2 linked regions of the Rubinisphaera italica genome follow. The protein of the gene in region 1 interacts with the protein of each later gene in a pairwise test. Links are inferred from orthologs where the notes say so. Each region holds a gene or a part of one and is shown in the gene's direction. Other genes may lie near its edges. The genes, in order: acpP and Pan54_RS15590.

Region 1 (3,176 bases):
GAGCTTCGGAATCATGCGTTCCCAGGGAGGACCTTGGGAGCGAGGAAGAGAGACTGAATAATGCCAAAAACAGCCTTTTTGTTTCCCGGACAAGGCGCCCAGCAAATTGGAATGGGCGTAAAAGTTGCCGAGAAATATCCTGCCGCACGTCAGTTATTTGATCAAGCTGCTGAAATCCTCGGTTTCGATCTCCTGAAATTATGTGCCGAAGGTCCTGAGGAACGAATCAATGCGACCGAAATCAGTCAACCGGCTTTGTATGTTTCGAGTTTGGCGTCGCTGGAAGTGGTGAAAGATCAGTCGCCAGAGGCATTCGATCAGGTCGAAGTGGCAGCTGGATTGAGTCTGGGCGAATACACGGCACTGGCATTTGCTGGAGCGATGTCTTTTGAAGATGGTTTGCGGGTTGTCCGAGTGCGTGGTCAGGCCATGCAGGCTGCAGCCGATGCGACTCCTTCCGGGATGGTCAGTCTTCTGCTTCTCGATGAAGAAAAAGTTCAGCAGGTTTGCGACAAAGCCAGCGATGCTGGTTTGATTCAGATTGCGAATTACCTGTGTCCGGGGAATATTGTCGTTTCCGGGGATCAGGCTGCCTGTGACAAGGTCGTCGGGCTTGCAGAAGAGGCAGGTGGCCGGGCGATTCCGTTAAAAGTCGCTGGAGCGTTTCACACACCAATTATGCAGTCGGCAACGGAGAAGTTAGCGGCGGTTCTGGAATCTGTGGAAATTCATGCTCCGCGAATTCCCGTAGTCTCCAATGTCGATGCGAAAACACATAGCGATGCCTCTGAAATTCGTGATATTCTCGTCAAGCAGGTCGTGCACCCTGTTCTCTGGGAAAAATCGATGAATGCATTGCTGGAAATGGGTGTCGAGCAGTTTTATGAAATCGGTCCTGGGAAAGTTCTAAAAGGCTTGATGAAGCGGATTGCCAGAAAAGCAAGCGTCGAAAATTACAACGATGAATCAATTGCCTGATACTTTGATCCAATTTTAAATCAGGGTGGCACTGGCTTTGTTTGACAGTGCCACCAATCGCCAGGTTTAAATGGAGCAATTCACCAGCAGGATTCAGCATTTATTTCAGAGATTTTGCCACGGATTCCCAGCTTCCTGTAAAATGAGTAAAAACAGGTCGGGATTAGAGTTTACACAAATTTCAAAAAGCGATATACCACGGAAGCAATGTCAATTTTACTGTTGGCAGTTAATTCTCAGTCGGACTTGTCAGGCTGAACGAGAAACGCGATATTGGGCCATTGAATACAGGATTGGCCTGCCAGAATTATCAACCCGAAAACAGGAGAGGGTTCGAGTGGACATTGAGGAAAAAGTTATCGGCATTGTGAGCGAGCAGCTGAACTTCCCTAAGGAAGAAATCAACTCTCAAAGCTCATTTCAAGACGATCTGAAAGCCGATTCACTGGATTTGGTTGAACTCGTCATGGAGTTTGAAGAAGAATTCGACATCACAATTCCAGATGACGACTACGAAAAAATTCGTACCGTTGGTGATGCTGTCAAATATATTCAGGAGAAGTCCTGAACGATGCGCCGACGTGTTGTAGTCACAGGATGCGGGGTTGTGACCCCGCTCGGCTGTGAAGTGGCTGAGTTTTGGGACAAGCTTTGCGCAGGCAAAAGCGGAATTGGCCCGATTGAACGGTTTGACTGTTCAGAATACAAAGTCACTTTCGGGGGTGAAGTACGCCACTTCAAACCCGAGGATCACATGCCGCTCGATATTCGCGAACAACGCCGCATGGACCGCTTTGTCCTGTTCGGTATGGTCGCCTCACATAAAGCGATCACGCAAGCTGGTATCGATCTCTCTCAGGGAGATCCCTACCGACATGGTGTGCTGATCGGCAGTGGGATCGGCGGACTGAATGAGATCGAAGATCAACACGACGCGCTCTATAATAAAGGGCCATCCCGCGTTTCTCCTTTCATGATACCCAAGCTGATGGTCAATGCCGCCAGTGGGAATATCTCAGTGAACTGGGGGCTCAAAGGACCAAACTCAGCGGTTGCTACTGCCTGTGCCTCAGCAACGAATGCAATTGGTGATGCTTATCGACTGATCCAATATGGCGAAGCCGATGTCATGGTGACCGGTGGTAGCGAAGCAGCGATGACCCCGATGGGATTATCCGGTTTTGCCCGCATGAATGCACTCTCCAAAAGAAACGACGAGCCCGAACGGGCGAGTCGGCCTTTCGATACTGACCGCAACGGTTTCGTCCTTTCCGAAGGAGCCGGTGTTGTCATCCTTGAAGAGCTCGAACATGCCAAAGCTCGTGGAGCCAACATTCTCGGCGAACTTGTCGGTTACGGCATGTCCGCAGATGGCACGCACATGACCGCCCCCGATCCCGAAGGTCGTGGAGCATCCTATGCAATGAGACGCGCTTTGGATGATGCCGGAGTCAAACCCGAATTCATCGATTACATCAATGCCCATGGCACGAGTACACCACTTGGCGACAAAGCCGAAACTGCTGCCATTAAAACGGTCTTTGGTGAACATTCGAAAAAACTGACTGTTTCAAGTACGAAAAGCCAGCTCGGTCACATGCTGGGAGCCTCTGGTGGTGTGGAATTCGTGATCTGTACATTGGCGTTACAGGAGCAGGTTGCTCCGCCAACAATCAATCTCGAAAATCCAGATCCAGCTTGCGATCTCGATTACATCCCCAATGAAGCCCGTCAGATAAAGATGTCTCACATCCTCACCAACAGCTTCGGTTTCGGCGGCCACAATGCCTGCCTGGTTGTTAAGACGTTTGAGGGGTAATTTTTGCTAGACCATTTTCAAATGGTATCTGCAGTCGCATGGACATCAAATGTCCTAAAACGATGTGTTTGCTCCTGCTGAACGCTGCAGGTAACTATTGAATATGCTCTAGTTCAATTGATTGGATCGCAATTCTACAAGCACGAAGCGCAAGCGAGTGTGTCCTCAACTCTGTGACACACTCGCTTGCGCTTCGTGCTTTTATTTTCAGGCGAGCCTTGCCGGTTATTGCAGGGGTGTTCTCACGATCCTTGTGCGACTTTTGAGATCAAGCCCAAGGTGACTCGACCCCACCCGAGTCATGACTGACTCGGGGCGTTTCACCTGACAATGAATTTGCTCACTAAAACTTGGTTAGCCCCGAAAGAATCTTTCGGGG
Region 2 (16,980 bases), 640 kb from region 1 along the record:
CACTCCCAAGTCAATTCAAGGCATGGTAATATGGCGATCCATTTTACGAAATCAATTTGTCACCTCAAAAATTGCGAGAGGGTCTGCAATGCCACTACGAATGCTGTTTTCCGGATGTGTACTCCTCTGTTTGATGTCCTCTCCCTGCCTGGCTCAAGTGGAACGTGAGCAGGTGCTCAATACCCTCGAACGTGCTTGTGATTTCTATATCGAAAACTGCTCCAAGCACGGCGGCTACGACTGGCGGTACAGCAAGAATCTGAAATTGACGGAAGGGGAAGCGGAGACAGATGAGAATACGATCTGGGTACAGCCACCCGGCACCCCAGCCATTGGCATGAGCCTGCTCGATGCTTACGAATTGACGGGAAAGGAAAAATATCGAGATGCGGCTCTAAAAACAGCTGAAGCTCTGCTGCAGGGGCAGATGCAATCGGGAGGCTGGTATTACTCGATTACTTTTGATGAGGTGGAACGCAAAAAATGGGGCTATCGCGATAATGAGTCCTTTAAACTCAATCCATCTCGTAAAAATAAGACGAATATCACCACGCTCGATGATGATACGACTCCCGCAGCTGTCCGGTTTATGGTTCGAATGGATGGCACTTTGAAGTTTAAGAATTCCAAAATTCATGACAGCTGTATGTTCGCCCTGAATGCCTTGATTCAAGCTCAACATCCGGTCGGAGGCTGGGCGCAGAACTGGGATCGACATCCGAGCAAACCGGTCTGGCCGAAGTATCCCGTATTAAATGCGTCCTATCCTGAGGAGTGGAGCCGGGAGTGGCTAAACGACTGGACGGGGAAGTATTATCTCAACGATAATGTCACCGGGAATATGATCTCGACAATGCTGCTCGCCTGGGAAGTTTATGGGGATGACGAATATTTGAATTGTGCGAAACGGGCAGGAGATTTTCTTGTGCGAGCCCAAATGCCGATTCCTCAGCAAGGCTGGTGTCAGCAGTACAATGAAGAGATGCACCCCGTCTGGGATCGAAAATTCGAGCCTCCCGCTCTAGCAAGTGATGAAACCCAGGAAACAATCGAAACGCTGATGATGCTCTTTGAGAAGTCAGGCGATAAGAAATATCTGCAACCCATTCCGAGTGCTTTGACCTATTTGAAATCGTCTCTGCTGAAAGACGGGCAACTGGCTCGATTTTACGAATTAAAAACGAACCGCCCGCTCTACTTAGAGGTCATTGATGGCAAGTACCATTTGACATATGACGATTCCAATTTGCCCACACATTACGCCTTCAAGATTCCAGCGAAAATTGAGAAGTATGAGAGCGAGTATCGCAGATTGACAAAGGAACCGATCCGTCAGAAATCTCCCCGAAAACCTTCACAGGATCGAATTCAAAGTATCATGTCTGGTCTCGATGAACGTGGTGCCTGGGTCGATTCAGGAAACATGAAGGGGTACAACAAAGCCTCTAAAGAAGGCGTGATTGAATCCGAGACATTCGTGAAAAACGTCCGCGATTTATGTGATTATCTAAGAGCGACAAAGTGAGTTGGTCCAGGGTCTTGGATCTAGAAGTAGGGTGCGTCCTGACGCACCTTGCCCGTGAGCAATCGAAAGTTTCTCTCCGTTAATTCACATTTCGAGATCTTCTATTTCAATTCATTGTCTGCAGCATGGTGCGTCAGGACGCACCCTACAAAACTAACCTCAACCAATGCCTGATATTCACTACGAACAATCACCCAAACTCAGTGTCGATGACTATATCGATATTCTAAAACGTTCGACCCTTGCTGAGCGACGACTGATAGATCAACCCGAGTTGATGCAGGAAGCGGTCGAGCAAGCCGATGTGATTGTGACTGCTCGTCAGGATGGACTGCTGGTTGGTATTGCCCGATCACTCACCGATTATTCCGCCTGTGTTTACGTAGCTGATCTCGCTGTGGACGAAAAGTTTCAAGGGCAGGGGATTGGTAAGCGACTGCTTGATCTCACGCATGAAATTAGTGGTTTGCATACGAAAATGATTCTTCTGGCTGCACCGAAAGCAGAGACGTATTATCCACATATCGGCATGACTCAGCATTATTCCTGTTGGATACGTTAACGCTTAATGCCACCAAAGGCTGCAAAACAGGAGTTTTTGTGGAGGAGTTCCACCTCGGCAAATCCAACCTGTTTCAGTAATTCGAGTTGTTCCACCAAAGGTCGTGGAGTGTCCTCGTATTCGATGTAATCGAAAACGTGCTGGCGATAGGCATCGTCTTTCAAGCCCGTCAGATATTCACCGTAACGTTGCCACATCAGTTCGTGGACTTCATGACTGGAGGAGAGGACGAGATCGAAAATCCAGAAGGAACCACCGGGACGGAGAGATTGGTAGATCTTCTCAAAGACAGCCGACCACTCTTCGTCTGTTCGTAAATGATGAAGGACTGCTGAGGCCAGGACGATATCACAGGAGTTGACTTCCAGAGACAGCTCACGCAGGTCAGATTGGATCGTCTTCACGACTCCTGTCGTCTGGCTGGCGACACGTTCTTGTGCACGGTCCAACATCGGCTGGCTCAAGTCCACCAGAGTGACATCCAGCGTTGGTAGATGTTCCAGAAGTTTGAGGGAATAGTTTCCCGCGCCACAGCCCAGGTCGAGCAGGTGTGTTGCCTTCGGCGTGCAGGCAGCCGCGGCTGAGCAAACCAGATCCATTGCTAATGGGGCGTCGATGGTAGCCGACTGACCCGTTTCGAGATTTGAAAATCGTTCGACATCGTGATCAAATCGTTCACGAATCTGCTCCACGGTCGCTTTTTCTGCGCTCATCTTCTTCCTCTTCGTATTCAATTTCTGATTGTTCAACAATCGTTTCGGCATGCTCATCAACGGCTTCTTCATGAGCTTCGTCGCCCTGTTTACCGCTTCTGCGCTGGTCGAGTTCCTGGATGCGATGGAGCGGGCCGTAAAGGATCAAAGTATCTTCCGGCTTAATGATCGTACCGGCATCTGGTGCCCCCAGGTAAGTGCCGCCACGCCTTTGCAGTCCGAGGATAAGTATGCCTTCATTGGGCAGCCTTAATTCCCGTAAAGATTTCCCTGTGAGCCAATCCTTAGATTCCACCACCATTTCGGAAACCGCATAGCCTTCCTGCAATTGGAGGATGGCAACATAATCGCGGACTTCCAGCTTGCCGAATTTTCGAAGCGACCAGGAAATCAATCGATTCAAATGCCGTTCGATAAAACGACTGCTCGAAAAATACCAGAGGAAAGCCAGCCCGCTCATCAACAATATAAAAGTCGTGTACTGCATTCCGGAACTGTTGACCTGCATTACTGAAATCATAATGGTCGCGACAACGGTAGCAATTCCGACATTTCCGAGGAGCATGAGGATCATGAGAATTCGTCGGCGAACCGGATGATTGACCATCGCTTCGGATTCAGTCGTAGTGAAGCCGACACCAGTGAAAGCCGAGCGGGCCTGGAAGCGGGCCATTTCCCGGGAGATGCCCGTAAGCATGAGTGCCATGGCCGCAATGCGCGTCACCATGAGCGATAGAAACATCGTGACGAGTAAGGAAAATATCGCAATCATTGCTGCCAGTTTCGTAATCAAATGGGATTAGTGGCATATCTTATAACAATCGCAATTGATCGTCGAGATTCCCGAACCGGAATAGTCTGAACTGGTTACTTATCGACTCAAACCGATAAGTTCGAGCAGTGGCTACCGACCGAAGGTCTGTCGCCCACATGCTCAGAAGAAATTTTCCAGAATGCTAAGAAGCTAAAGGTTTCGTCTTAAGGTGAGGGTTGTCGTCATGGTTGTCGGAAAAATAAAACCCCAAGCATAGAAGATGCTTGGGGTTGTGAATTGGCCTGGCGGTTTTGAGGTACGTAATTGTTAGTCCTGGCTCAGAAAGTGAGATCGCAAAGTGCTATAGGCATATTGGGCACGCAATTTGAACATTTCCGGGTTGGCGGGGATTCCAATCGGTGTGATTTTTACATTCAATCTCTGGGAGTTTGACCGGCTGCCATGGGCACTTAAAGCCGCCCTGGCATCGATCTCAACACGAACCGGTTGGTATTCGGCATTCTTACCCCAGCGTTTAAAGAACCTTTTGCGTCCGAACTGAAACTGGACATTGCCTTCCTGAACTTTGAGTAACTTCGCATGATTCTGCTCTGCAAATCCCTGTAATTTGAGGATCAGGAAGTTGTCGAAGAGCACACCATTGATTGAGGCTTCAAACACAAACCCTGCCCGGGAACTTTCCGGCTTATTTTCCTGATGAATATCGGATTGCTGAAGCAAGGTGGATCGATTTCGTCCCTGGTCCTTCGATTGATACAACGCTTTGTCTGCACGCATGAGAACACTTTCGAGTGAATCTCTCTCTTCGACCTGTGAGACACCGAATGACGAAGTGATTTTCAAAGACGTTGCAGTTTCGAATTTAAGTTTGGCAATTTCCAGGCGAAAACGCTCTGCGCGTTTGAACGCCTGACTGGCTGTCAGCCCTGGACAGACAATCACAAATTCTTCGCCGCCGTACCGAGCTACAAATTCACTCGCATACGCTTCTTCTCGTAATAGCTTTGCCAGTGTTACCAGGACATCATCCCCTGTGGCATGGCCGAAGGTGTCGTTGATTGACTTGAAGTGGTCGATATCCAGATAAACCACCGAGAAGAGATTTTCAATGGGATCGTCTTTAAAGTTAGCCATTGCCCGAGAAAGTTGATTTTCCAAGGTGCCCCGATTCGCGACACCTGTTAAAGCGTCCCGACTGGCCTGCAGTGAGAGTTCTCGAAATTTAGCCGACTCCACACGATTCCGCTGCTTGCGTCGATAAAATTCTCCGACACCAATCAGTTCCTCATTGAAGTCAAACATGGGGATCGATTGAACCTCCAGTTCTTCCCAGAGATTTTCAGGTTGTGGAACTTTAATCGTAGTGGTTGACGGCATTTTATCTGTCATAGTCCTGTATACAGGCAGATTGTCATCGCTGAGGAGATTCTGATAAGCATCAGCCTGCGGACATAATTCTCCATTCCATAACTGACCAGACCAGTCCCGATCAGCTTGCTGGAAGATTTCCCGACAACCTCGATTGGCCAACAGGATTTTGCCTTCGACTCCCACAATCACAAACCCATCGTATGCCTGTTCGAGTGTGTAAAGATGGCTGAAGATATTACTGAGAGAAGTCATCGCCAGAGAAGCTCCACTCTGGGCAGTCATCCCATTCATTGCCGATTCTTTACCGACATCCTGAAGGGCGGCCTCGCCACCATTTTCAACCCAGCGAATTAATGTCTGCACGATGCTCGCATCGTACATGGAACCGGCGCGTTCATTGAGGATTTTATTGATTTCCGGTCCCGATTTCGCGTCACGATAAATCTGATCGCGCGACAGTGATTCATAGGCATCGGCAACCGCCAGCAGGCGACCTGCCTGTGAGAGATCTTTTCCCAGAGGGCGGAGATAATCTTCCATTCTGGAAAATGGCAGACGAGATTCCACAATGATATTCCGTATTCGTAGTGGAATACAGCAGATATCGAGGATATCTTCTGCAATTGAAGTTCGTAACGACATTAACGATGCTTCTTCAATGGTATATCTGCCTGGCTTGAACAGGATGTGATCGGGGATCCCGATCTTGCCGATGTCGTGCAGCATAGCCGCCAATTCAATCTCACGAATCGCTTCTGCATTCCAGCAGAGTTGCTTGGCCAAACCGACGACAATCAACGAAACGCGACGAGAATGCAGAAACGTATTTTCATCCCGAAAGTGCAGACAGGTGAGCAGATCTCGCAAGATTGCTGGAGAGATTGCATTCGGAGTCGGTGTTTCTTCTTCGATGGCTTCCAGTTCAATTGCGTGCTGATGCAATTCAACCAGCGCCAATAAACCCCGTTGAGATGAGGCATACCGAGCTCCCCGAGTCGTTCGACCAGTTTTTCGAACGGAAATGTCATCCAATAACATAGAAACGATCCTCAAATTAACACTACTTGACCAGCTGCCAGATGCCGAAATCGTCTGCGTTGATATTCAATTTTCACGCAGGCTGCTCAACGCTAGGTCGTAGAATTCAAGTGACAAATAGAAGATTGCCGTGGGCAGGAAGATTTTGAGGAATCTGGAGCAATCGTTCCGGTTGTGCGGCTACCCTTAATCAGCCTTCTGTTCAATTCCAGAATTCTGAAAGTGGAATTGTCGAATTGAATCTGTCATAGTTTATTTTTCAAAACTAAAAACTTGTGGGCGTCAGGAGTTCAGTCAGTCGTCCAAGGCTCGAATCTTTCGGCAGCAGTCGAGAGGTATTCAGTCACTCAATTCAACAAGAAATAAGGGAATGTCTGAGACCGATGCCCGATATCACCAGTAATACAACCCGTATTCGTGTCCGTTACAGTGAAACGGATGCGATGGGGTTTCTCCATCATGGAAACTACCCCGCTTATTTTGAAGAAGCCCGGACAGATCTATTTCGTGTGAACGGTGGTGATTACAGGGCAATGGAAGAGAGAGGGCTGTTTTTTGTTGTTGTTTCAATGAATTTCCGCTTTCGGAACCCGGCTCGCTATGACGATCTCCTCCATGTGACCGCCACCATCGACAAGGTCTCGGCTGCAAAACTGGAGCACTCGTATCGTGTGATGCGCGGAGAAACCCTAATCGCCGAAGGCTCTACGGTATTGGCCATGGTCGATGCACAGGGGGTCGTTCAGCGAATCACAGATGATCTTCCCGGAACTGCAACCGGATAAAAGACTTCACATTCCAGGTGTAGTCCGTGCTTGTTTTGTGGTCACACTGCGGATAGTCTGTTATTCCGCATCAATGATTTTTCATCTGAACGATTATTGATCTCTAATGCAGACATGAGCAATGCTCATGGAGTATTGAAAATGCATTCGATGCACTTTCAATGTCGAGCATAAGCGTATAGATCACAAGTATTTAAGAACATACACCGCAGCAGGCTAATTTTATGAACGATCCCCAGGCAGATGCCGCAACCGAATCCACTGAACTAGCTTATCTCAAAGAGTTGCAGGCCAAACCATTCCTGAAACGGATGTTGGGCTACTTTTCCCTTTCCGGACCAGGTTGGCTGCAAGGTGCCATTACTCTCGGTGGTGGCTCACTTTCGGGCAGTTTATACTTAGGTGTACTGGCTGGTTTTGGCCTGATGTGGCTGCAACCACTGGCAATGATTATGGGAATCATCATGCTCAGTGCAATTGCTTATGTCTCCCTCTCGACGGGCGAACGGCCTTTTGATGCAATCAATAAGCACATCAATCCGGTCCTCGGCTGGGGTTGGGCGATTGCGACCATGATGGCCAACTTTGTCTGGTGTATGCCGCAGTTTGCTCTCGGGACCGCTGCCATTCAACAGAATTTACTGCCTGGCGTCTTCGGAGCCGGGGCAATGGATGACTTTACCAGCAAGCTGATCATCGTCATTTTCCTGCTGATCTCAACAGGAACCATTATCTGGTTTTACGATTCCGGCAGCAAAGGAATTCGTATTTTCGAATTGCTGCTTAAGATCATGGTTGGAATTGTCGTGCTCTGTTTCTTCGGCGTCGTTCTGAAAATGACCTTCAGTGGAGAGGGACTGGATTGGGGGAGGATTCTGGCTGGTTTCATTCCCGATCTCAGCCTGATGTCGCGGCCATCCGATCAATTCACTGCGATTCTGGCGCAAACAGGCGAGTACTCTAAATTCTGGACTGATAAAATTGTTTCCGAACAACAGCAGGTCATGATTACCGCTGCTGCAACGGCCGTCGGGATCAATATGACATTCCTGCTCCCGTATTCCATGCTGAGAAAAGGCTGGGGACGCGTGCATCGCGAACTGGCGATTTTCGATCTCGCTTTTGGATTGTTCATCCCCTTCCTGCTGGCGACCAGTTGTGTAGTGATTGCTTCTGCAACTCAATTTCATGCTCAGCCCGCTCCCGGATTTATGGGTGAAGTTGATGAACAGGGAAATGCAATTGCACCAGCTGGCAATCTCGTCGGTGGCTACAACAAACTGGTAGAGAAACGACTCGAACAGCAAGTGTCTGCTGGAGAGTTCGCAATTTTAAAAGCTGACCCCGCTGCGATGAAAGCAGCCGTCAGCGATCTTCCTGCAGCCGATCGTGAACTGGCTGCTATGCTGGTTACTCGAGATGCGTTCAATCTGGCAGGTTCACTCAAAGAATTGACTGGCCCGATCTTCTCACAAGTCATTTTCGGAATCGGCGTGCTCGGCATGGCCGTCTCCACGATTATCATACTGATGCTGATCAACGGTTTCGTGATCTGTGAAATCTTCAAGTTGCCTCACACGGGAATGTATCACCGAGCAGGCTGTTATCTGGCTGGTTTGTCTGGTGCACTTGGACCGTTCCTGTGGTCGGGTGACGCCAAACTCTGGCTGGCCGTACCGACATCAATGTTCGGAATGGTTCTATTACCAGTTGCTTACTTTACTTTCATGTTCATGATGAATTCAAAAAGCCTGATGGGAGCAAGTCGACCAAAGGGAGTTCAGCTTGTCGTCTGGAACATTCTGATGCTGACCGCCTCACTGCTGGCTGCATTCGGAAGCTTCTGGAGCATCTACTCCAGCCCTTATCGCATGGTTGGCTTTGTGGCGATGGGTGTATTTATCGGACTGGCGGTGGTGGTTGGCATAATCCGCAAACCTTCCGAACCTATGCTGATCGCTGGAGATTCCGATACAACAGGTTCTGCATCCTGAGTCGAGTCATGACTGGCTCGGGGCGCCTGTTTCGGATGTCACTAACATGATTCGGATTGGGCGGCACATCCCAGAACAAAGTGGTGAGTGTGGTGATATCACATCGCCACGCCCTTCGCGATGCTCAGGGACGTGCCAGCCTGCTGAGTTTAAAAAGCCCCTGTGACACAAGGATTGAAGGAAAAAATATCATGAATCGTTGGGGAGCCTTGGGAGCAGTTCTGGCATTTTGGGCCGTTATTTTTGGTGCCTTTGCTGCTCATGGTCTGGAAGATCGATTCATCAAGCTCTACGGAGACCAACCACCCAAAATGGTCATGGGGCACCCCATTCCTGCTGCTCACAAGTATCTGCAGGATTTCAAAACGGGAGCAGAATACCAGTTCTGGCATGCTTTCGGATTGCTGTTCATCGGTGCTTTTTATCCGCATCATTCGCGTCGGTTGCTCAATGCTGCAGGCTATTTCTTTGTCACTGGCATTCTGCTTTTTTCAGGATGTCTCTATCTGCTTGCTTTACTGAACCAGCCCTGGCTCGGCATGATTGTCCCGCTTGGAGGACTTTCATTTCTGATTGGCTGGTTTTTGCTGGCAATTGGGTTATGCAAGTCGCAGGAAAAAGAGATTGTTTTGAATGGATAAGCCCCACTCCCGGAATTGTTTGTATTAGACAAGTTCCAAGGACCGTCACGGAATCTGGACGACATTGTCAGGCTACCCGCACAACAGCAAGACAAGAATTTGGGCAACAAGGATTCTTAACATCATGGCCAGAGGGTAGACGGCAGCATAGGCGATCGAAGCCCCCTCGGCCTGGCATAAGGATGATGCAAATGCGAGTGCAGGGGGGTCAGTCATGCTGCCGGCAATGACGCCTGAGAGTGTCAGGAAATTGAGCCGGAGCCAATAACGGGCGACCAGACCGGTGATCAGTAACGGAACCATTGTGATCACAATACCAGCCAGCAACCAAATTGCACCTGTTGACGTGAGCACGGTCTCCATAAAATTCCCGCCCGCATTGAGCCCAACACAGACCAGAAACAGGATGATTCCCAGTTCGCGGATTGAATGATTCGCATTACTGGGAATGTACCAGACAAGAGTGCCCAAGTTTCCGATCAGACTGAACAAAATCGCTACCAGCAGCGGACCACCGGCCAGTCCAAGACGAACAGGCACAGGCAATCCTGGTAAGCTGATTGGAATCAAACCACAGATGACGCCCACGGTCAGACCGACAAAAAAGGGAATGAACTGAGTATGGTCCAGTTCTTTGGGTTCATTGCCGAGAAAACGGGATGCCTGTATGAGATTCTCTGTATTCCCAACGATACGTAGCAGATCGCCGAAGTGGAGTCGCGTCGCTCTGTTTGGGACCATCTCTACACCGGCTCGAATCAACCGCGTGGCATTCACGTCATATCGCTGATGCAAACCCAACTCACCTAAAGAATCTCCCAGAATTTTTTTATTGGTGACGATCACTCGTTGCCAGCTGGCATCGCCACGGGCTTCCATCAAATTCTGATCGGAAACCTGTCCGACGATCATCTGAAAGCGATCCAATTCGGAAGCCGTTCCAACCGTCAGAATCACATCTCCGACTTCGACCGGTGTCTCATCAGCCGCAGGATGAACGACATCTTCCTGCTTCTTCCAGATCCGCGAGATCATCACATGCGTTTCCTGACGCCCGGGGATTTCTCCCAGAGGTACTCCGCTCAAGTTTGCATTCAGAATCAACAGATTTCTTCGTTCCAGGGGAGGGGCTTGTGGAGCTTGATCGATCAGTTGCTTTTTCTCCGCCTCCAGATCGATATTAAATATCCGCTTGAGAAGTAGAATCGAAGCGATGATGCCGACGATGCCTCCAGGATAGGCTACCGCATACCCTAAAGCGAGGAGACTGCTCGAACCCTCCGCATCTGTCGACTGTTCCGCAAGCACCTGCTGTGCCGCTCCCAGTGAAGGAGTGTTTGTCGTTGCCCCGGAAAACAAACCGGCGGCTGCCTCTCCCTGGATATTGAGAAGAAATGCCATCAAAACGGTCAGCAAAGCTCCGCTCAATACGATGAGAATCGCCAAGGCATTCAGACGAACTCCCTGATGTCTCCACAGATCAATAATACTCGGACCCAATTGGATTCCGATTGTGAACACGAACAGAATCAGACCGAACTCTTTCGCGAAATGCAGAATCTCTGGTTCAATCACCACTCCATAATGGGCAAAGGCAATTCCAGTGAACAGGGCACCGGCAGAGCCGAGGCCGATCCCACGAAACTTGAGACTGCCAAGCGCCAAGCCGGTTGTTGCCACAAGTGAGATAACGAGTATGGATTGACTCGTCGGAGTTAGCGAATTCAGCAAATCCATAGTACTATCGCTGGCCAGGATGGTTCGTCAAGGTGAGCAACCAGACAAAGGGGACGGTTCGATTTGTTAAGACTGTTTTCGTATTATGTCTTCAGGCTAAATTTTGACTATGAGGCTCCCAAATACAAGACTACCGGAGCCGAGAATTTTTGACTTCAACGAACCCTTATGAAGTCAGCAGCGATTACTGGTTATTCTCGACATGATGGATGAAGTGCGACAAATCCGTACGTTCGATCCAGTTCAAATTTCCTTTCCCGCCGGTTACAATTGAATTGTGGTGAGATGATCTCAGGGAACAGAACTCTCCAATGATTGTCGCAAAACAGATGACAGCCAGTTGCCTGACAGTATTTCATTCACAAACAGGATTTATTCAAAGCGATCAACCACTCTCCCAGGAGTAGCCAGATGAATTCCAACGAAGAGACGCTGTATTATCGACTTGGAGGATCCAAAGAAATCCGGCAGATTATCGACGACATGTACGATCTTGTTTTAGCAGATCCGCTGTTAAGTGGTTTTTTTGAAAACGTCGACATGCCGAAGCAGCGCCAGATGCAATCTGAGTTTATCGCTGCTGCACTCGGGGGGCCGGAAAAATATGGCGGGCTCGATCTCCCCTACGCCCATGCCGGACGGGGCATCACTTCAAAACACCTGACCGCTTTTGTAGGACATTTACTCACGGTTCTGGAAAATCGCGGTGTTTCCGACAATGACATTCATGGTGTAGTGAGTCGGATTAATACCTACGCGAACGACATCACCGGAGCGACCTCTTCGGACGGTTAACTCTGACGTCTGGTTCTGAGTAATGTAGATATCGTAAGCGAAATCATCGGTTTCATTACAGAAACTTCACGCAATCGAATTTGTCTGTCAACAGATCGCTTCTCCCGGAGTTATTATCCCACGCATGTTTGAATTTGCATTCTAAATCATTAACCTGTATGGCCTATTAGCCGCCATCTATGGAAAAATAATTCAGTTTTGGCTGGGAATGCCAGCCGCACTTCACAGGAATGAGTTTTAATTATGAGTAAAAATTACCGGGCCGATGTAGACGCCGCGATCGCGGAGATGGATTTCGACAAGAACAATTATCAAATCGAATTCGATACCACAGCCGGCAAAATCCTGCTCGATATGTGGCTGGATGTCGCTCCAGGTCACTGCAAAAACATTCTCGGCCTGACAAAAATCGGCTTTTACGATGGCATCATCGCTCATCGAGTGATTCCCGATTTCGTCGTTCAGATTGGCTGCCCAAACGGCACAGGAACAGGTGGGCCGGGCTATACCATTCCTCAGGAATTCAACGACAAACCCCACGAAGCCGGTGTTTTGTCGATGGCCCGCACGAGCGATCCGAACTCTGCCGGTTCTCAATTCTTCATCTGCCTGGGACGAGTTCCCCATCTGGATAACCAGTATACCGTTTTTGGAAAAACAGCAGACCAGGATTCTCTGGATGTCGTCCTGAAAATCGGTGGCGTCGAAACCAACTCTGCCGATAAGCCTCTCGAAGAGGTGAAAATCAAATCGAGCCGCGTGATTGAAACGGCGAAGTAAATTGGTTGAAGGTTGAGGGTAAAAAAGGGAACGGGAGGTATTTAACCTCGCGTTCCCTTATTGTTTTGATCAATCGTGGGTGGCTGGGGTCGTAGCGCAGCGAAGCCCCCAGAATGTTAAGTGCTAACAATCACCTCTGCGAAACCTGTTGTGATGCAGCCCTCAAATCGTAACAGACGAGTCGATCACTCAATCGCAGATACAGAAATCCATCCGCAAATGCTGGGGTGGCGCATTTGAGAGGACCGTGCCGTCCGACGTTTTGCTGATAGTCCTTCAACGCTTTCTTACGAGCCTCGGCATCGAGGTCGTTGCTGTCCATCTGATAAAGCTCTCGAAAATGACTCGTCGGCGCCAGCAGATGATTCTTGTCGATCTTGGCATCGAACCGGGTTACGAATTCATCTGGGTTCAAGGAGAATCCCAGTATGCCATCGTAGGCGTAAAATCCAATATCCCCCGCTGCAATGGGTGAACCCCATTGCGGATTTTCCATATCGAGATTCGCCATCCACATTTGCTGACCCGTTTCCAGATCCACACAAGCCAGTTTGCGTTCCCCCTGCACGTAGACGGCTCCATTGGCAACAATCGGCGTACTCCCTTTGTCGGTCACTCGCTGAAAGACCCATACTTGATCCGCTTCCTGAGGCGTCATCTTAAAGCAGGCCAGCCCCTTCTTGCGGCTATTGCCATAAATCAGCAACTTGTCACCTGTAACAACGGGCGAAGCACTTCCGCCCTCCGCAGCGACTTTCCAAATCACTTCGCCAGTTTGTGGATTCAAGCAAACCGCATCGCCGCCATTGCCAATAGAAATCACATAGTTCTTTCCCTGATGTGTCCAGGCGGCCGGCGAAGCGTGTTTACTTTTCGTCTGCTCGGGATCTCCTGACCAGACGATGGATCCAGAGTTGAGATCCAGCCCGAATAAATGCGTCGCATTAAATACAGCGATTTGATCGACCACCAGAACCGAAGCCTGGTAAAATTCGTCGCTGAACTCGCCGGGCAGTTTAGTTTCCCAGAGTTGCTCACCAGTTTTCGCATCAAGACATCGAGCCGTCCGACCTGCTCCGAGAATTAATAATTTCCCGGCCACGATCGTTGGACATCCCGATTGGGGAAATCGGGTATAGGTCGATTCACTCTGGTTGACCCACTCTTCCTGACCAGTCAATGCATCGTAAGCCAGCACAAATTCACGAAACTCATAAGCCTTGGCCCGCTCGGCATCCTCGGCTCGGCGATTCTTTTCGTATTCTGCATATTCTTCATCAGAAAGAGGTGTTCGCTTTTCAGGTGACAAATACGGAAACTGTTTCTCTCCCGGCGGATCCCCCACCAGTTCTTTCTTATGGGCAAACAGATAGACCTTACCATCCGCCACCACAGGAGATCCCCAGCCGCCGCCTTTGGCAGAAGGAATCGAGTCGGTAATCCAAGTCGGTGTTAACCCCAGAGCCGGTAATTCAGAGATTACAGCAGGGGTAGTCGCAACATAGCCAGTCCGGTCAGGTCCCCGCCATTGATTCCAGTCGGCTGCACAGGCTGAATTCGCAGAGATCGCAATCAAACAACAGCAGGAAATGCTCAGAACCGCAGAGAATTGAGAAAGTAGCCGCATGAGATTCTCTCCTGAATCATAATTTCAGTACTCAACTATCCGTAAAATACGGTTCATCAGTTGACGGAATATTGATGATATCAAAACATGTTGACTCGCTATTTACCAGTCATCGCATATTTCTATGATTTTGCAAGATTGACCCTTTCGCATTCGGGAATCATTTCCATGACCGATTTGCGTTGCATCAGGCCGGTTTCCTGTCCATAATAGATCTTCCTGTAGTCTGGGTTATTAAATTTCAACTTCGTCGCTGATATTGAGGAAGTTGAAAATCACCTGGACGGCAGGTTGCGAACATTGCTCTCCGGGGTAAATCTCCTTTTGCCCGACCGAGTACCCATCACGTTCTCCGGCAAATCTCCAGGCACATTTCCTCACGGAATTTGCGCCACCATTCCTGTGCGAAGAAGTGAAATAATCATGGCACTCCGATCCAAAGACCTGTTTGACGACTCCAGCATGAGCTTCGGGGATCACCTCGAAGAGCTGCGCTATTATTTGATACGAGCATTGCTCGGCGTGATTCTCGTTTCGATTTTTACGCTCATTTTCGGAAACAAGCTCGTCGCACTGGTCCGCAGTCCGATCGATCGAGCCTTGATCCGACACGGTCTCGGCGAACACCGGATTGATGATCTCGGCGATGACTCATTCATCGAACGCTTTGTCAGCTGGACGACATCGCTCACCGAAGGCAAGAAGAAAACTGAGGAAGAGCTTGAAGAAGAAGCGACGGGGATCCCCCGAGCCAATGCCCGATTGAACGGCCCGCAAATTGATGTGCAAATTCCTCAAGCCGACCTGCTGAACGCACTTCACAAAGCCGATCCAGGAAAATTCCCAACTCCCGTAGGGACATCGTCCACAGACCCTAAAGCCAAACCTGCAGAAATCACCCTCCGAATTCGCGCACCCGAGTTCTCAATTTTTCGAGAAGTGGTCAAGAAAACCAATCGACCAGTCACCCTGAATGTACAGGAAGCCTTTTTAACGTATGTGAAAGTGGCCCTGGTCTCTGGGGTTGTGCTCTCCAGTCCCTGGATTTTCTTCAACGCCTGGATGTTCGTCGCTTCCGGTTTATACCCGCACGAACGCAAATTTGTTTATCTCTACGGCTCCCTCAGTCTGGTGCTTTTCTTAATCGGAGCGGTATTCTGTTTTTACGTCGTCTTCCCGTTCATCCTGGAATTCCTACTCAGCTTTAATGCCTGGCTGGACGTCCAACCTCAGATTCGGCTTTCGGAATGGGTTTCATTTGCGGTCTTCCTGCCGCTGATGTTCGGCATCAGTTTCCAGTTACCACTCGTCATGGTTTTCCTGAACCGTCTGAACATCTTCACCGAAACCGTTTACCGCGAACAGCGCCGCATGGCGATTCTGGTGATCGCTGGTCTTTCCATGATTCTCACACCCTCCGACCCGGCCAGCATGTTACTGATGATGTTCCCGCTGATATTCCTCTACGAATTCGGGATTTATCTCTGCAAATTAAATCCTGCTGCCAATCCCTTCGAACGGGAAGGCGAACTTTCCACTTGATGGGAGGTGCCCGTAATTGAACATGGGTGGCTGGCGTCGTAGCGAAGCGAAGCCCCCAGAATACAAGAATAAAAAAACGAAGCGCAAGCGAGTGTGTCATGTCCGATTGAACACACTCGCTTGCGCTTCGTGCTTGTATATTTTACCTTGATACAAAATCAAGTCATGGGGAACGAATTGATCACTGCACTTCAGAATCCGGAACCGATTTCTCCACCGCCCAATGCAATCCATTCTTCAACATTGTCCGAAACGCAGGCTGCTTGAAGTCGTCGACATTGCCGAGTGAGGTGTAGAAAGATCGTCCGCCGTCTTTTCGCTTGAATGTCCAGGCGACCGGTTCTTCGGGATAGCCTTCGATTTTCGCAAACATGAGTGGAGTCGTTCCCTCAGCCAGGGGCATCACTTTGTAGAGAGACCAGCCTTGAGGAAAGATCAGACTACGATCGATGCCTTTCAAAATCGGATGCTCGACATCCTGAGCGATTCGGACGGATGATTTCAAATCGTTTTTGTAATGGTTGTGATAGTTGCCGCCGAAAACGTCCTGATCGAAAGTTTCCCAGTCGCCGTATCCCTCAGGGGGGGCTTTCTTGATGTAAAACGCATGACTGGCCGTCCGAATGCCGACTACCGGTTTTCCACTCGCGACATAATCCCGCACAATCTGCATGTCATCTTTAGGCAGCACACGACGGCGAACAGAAATCAAAGCGATGTCGGCTTCTTTCAATTTCTCGATGCCGGGAATCAGATTGCGGTCCTCTTCCGCAGCAAACGCATAACTGACACGAAAGTCTTTGCCCAGTTCTTCCTTCGCGTATGGAGGTAATGATTCTGCCGTATCGTATTCATCTTCAGCGATCACCATAACCAGATGCGGCCGTTTATCATTCTCAAAGCGAACAGGAACACCCCCAATCAATTGATCACTCGAAATCGTCGGGCAAACGAACCGTTCAATGTGGGAGATGATCAGATCCGTGCCCGTAAAGTGACTCACATAGGGAGCAGAAGCTGGGTTGTACATGGTGTCAGTCAAATCGCGAATCAGCACGGCGTTCTTGCCATTGCGGGCCATTTGACGTAAACCGA

Evidence for each region.
Region 2: the proteins of acpP (region 1) and Pan54_RS15590 interact in binary tests that used the Escherichia coli proteins (3 or more experiments, as listed by UniProt). The link is inferred for Rubinisphaera italica from one-to-one orthologs.

The regions. Positions count from the first base shown.
Region 1 is NZ_SJPG01000001.1:3,528,095-3,531,270, reverse strand. The notes cover bases 1-2,930. They hold acpP (acyl carrier protein), read left to right. Parts: upstream 1-1,315; coding sequence 1,316-1,546; downstream 1,547-2,930. Other genes in these bases: fabF (beta-ketoacyl-ACP synthase II), read left to right, coding at 1,550-2,797; fabD (ACP S-malonyltransferase), read left to right, coding at 61-978. UniProt on the Escherichia coli protein: Carrier of the growing fatty acid chain in fatty acid biosynthesis.
Region 2 is NZ_SJPG01000001.1:4,155,256-4,172,235, reverse strand. Bases 5,352-8,068 are described here. They hold Pan54_RS15590 (acyl-CoA thioesterase), read left to right. Parts: upstream 5,352-6,367; coding sequence 6,368-6,769; downstream 6,770-8,068. Other genes in these bases: Pan54_RS15585 (divalent metal cation transporter), read left to right, coding at 6,994-8,068; Pan54_RS15595 (diguanylate cyclase), read right to left, coding at 5,352-5,984. Outside these bases: Pan54_RS15615 (AGE family epimerase/isomerase), read left to right, coding at 89-1,525; Pan54_RS15610 (GNAT family N-acetyltransferase), read left to right, coding at 1,692-2,087; Pan54_RS15605 (class I SAM-dependent methyltransferase), read right to left, coding at 2,084-2,800; Pan54_RS15600 (TrkA C-terminal domain-containing protein), read right to left, coding at 2,763-3,572; more of Pan54_RS15595, read right to left, coding at 3,882-5,351; more of Pan54_RS15585, read left to right, coding at 8,069-8,763; Pan54_RS15580 (DUF423 domain-containing protein), read left to right, coding at 8,955-9,404; Pan54_RS15575 (putative transporter), read right to left, coding at 9,477-11,141; Pan54_RS15570 (group I truncated hemoglobin), read left to right, coding at 11,553-11,936; Pan54_RS15565 (peptidylprolyl isomerase), read left to right, coding at 12,180-12,716; Pan54_RS15560 (PQQ-like beta-propeller repeat protein), read right to left, coding at 12,847-14,343; twin-arginine translocase subunit TatC, read left to right, coding at 14,767-15,885; Pan54_RS15550 (ThuA domain-containing protein), read right to left, coding at 16,067-16,980.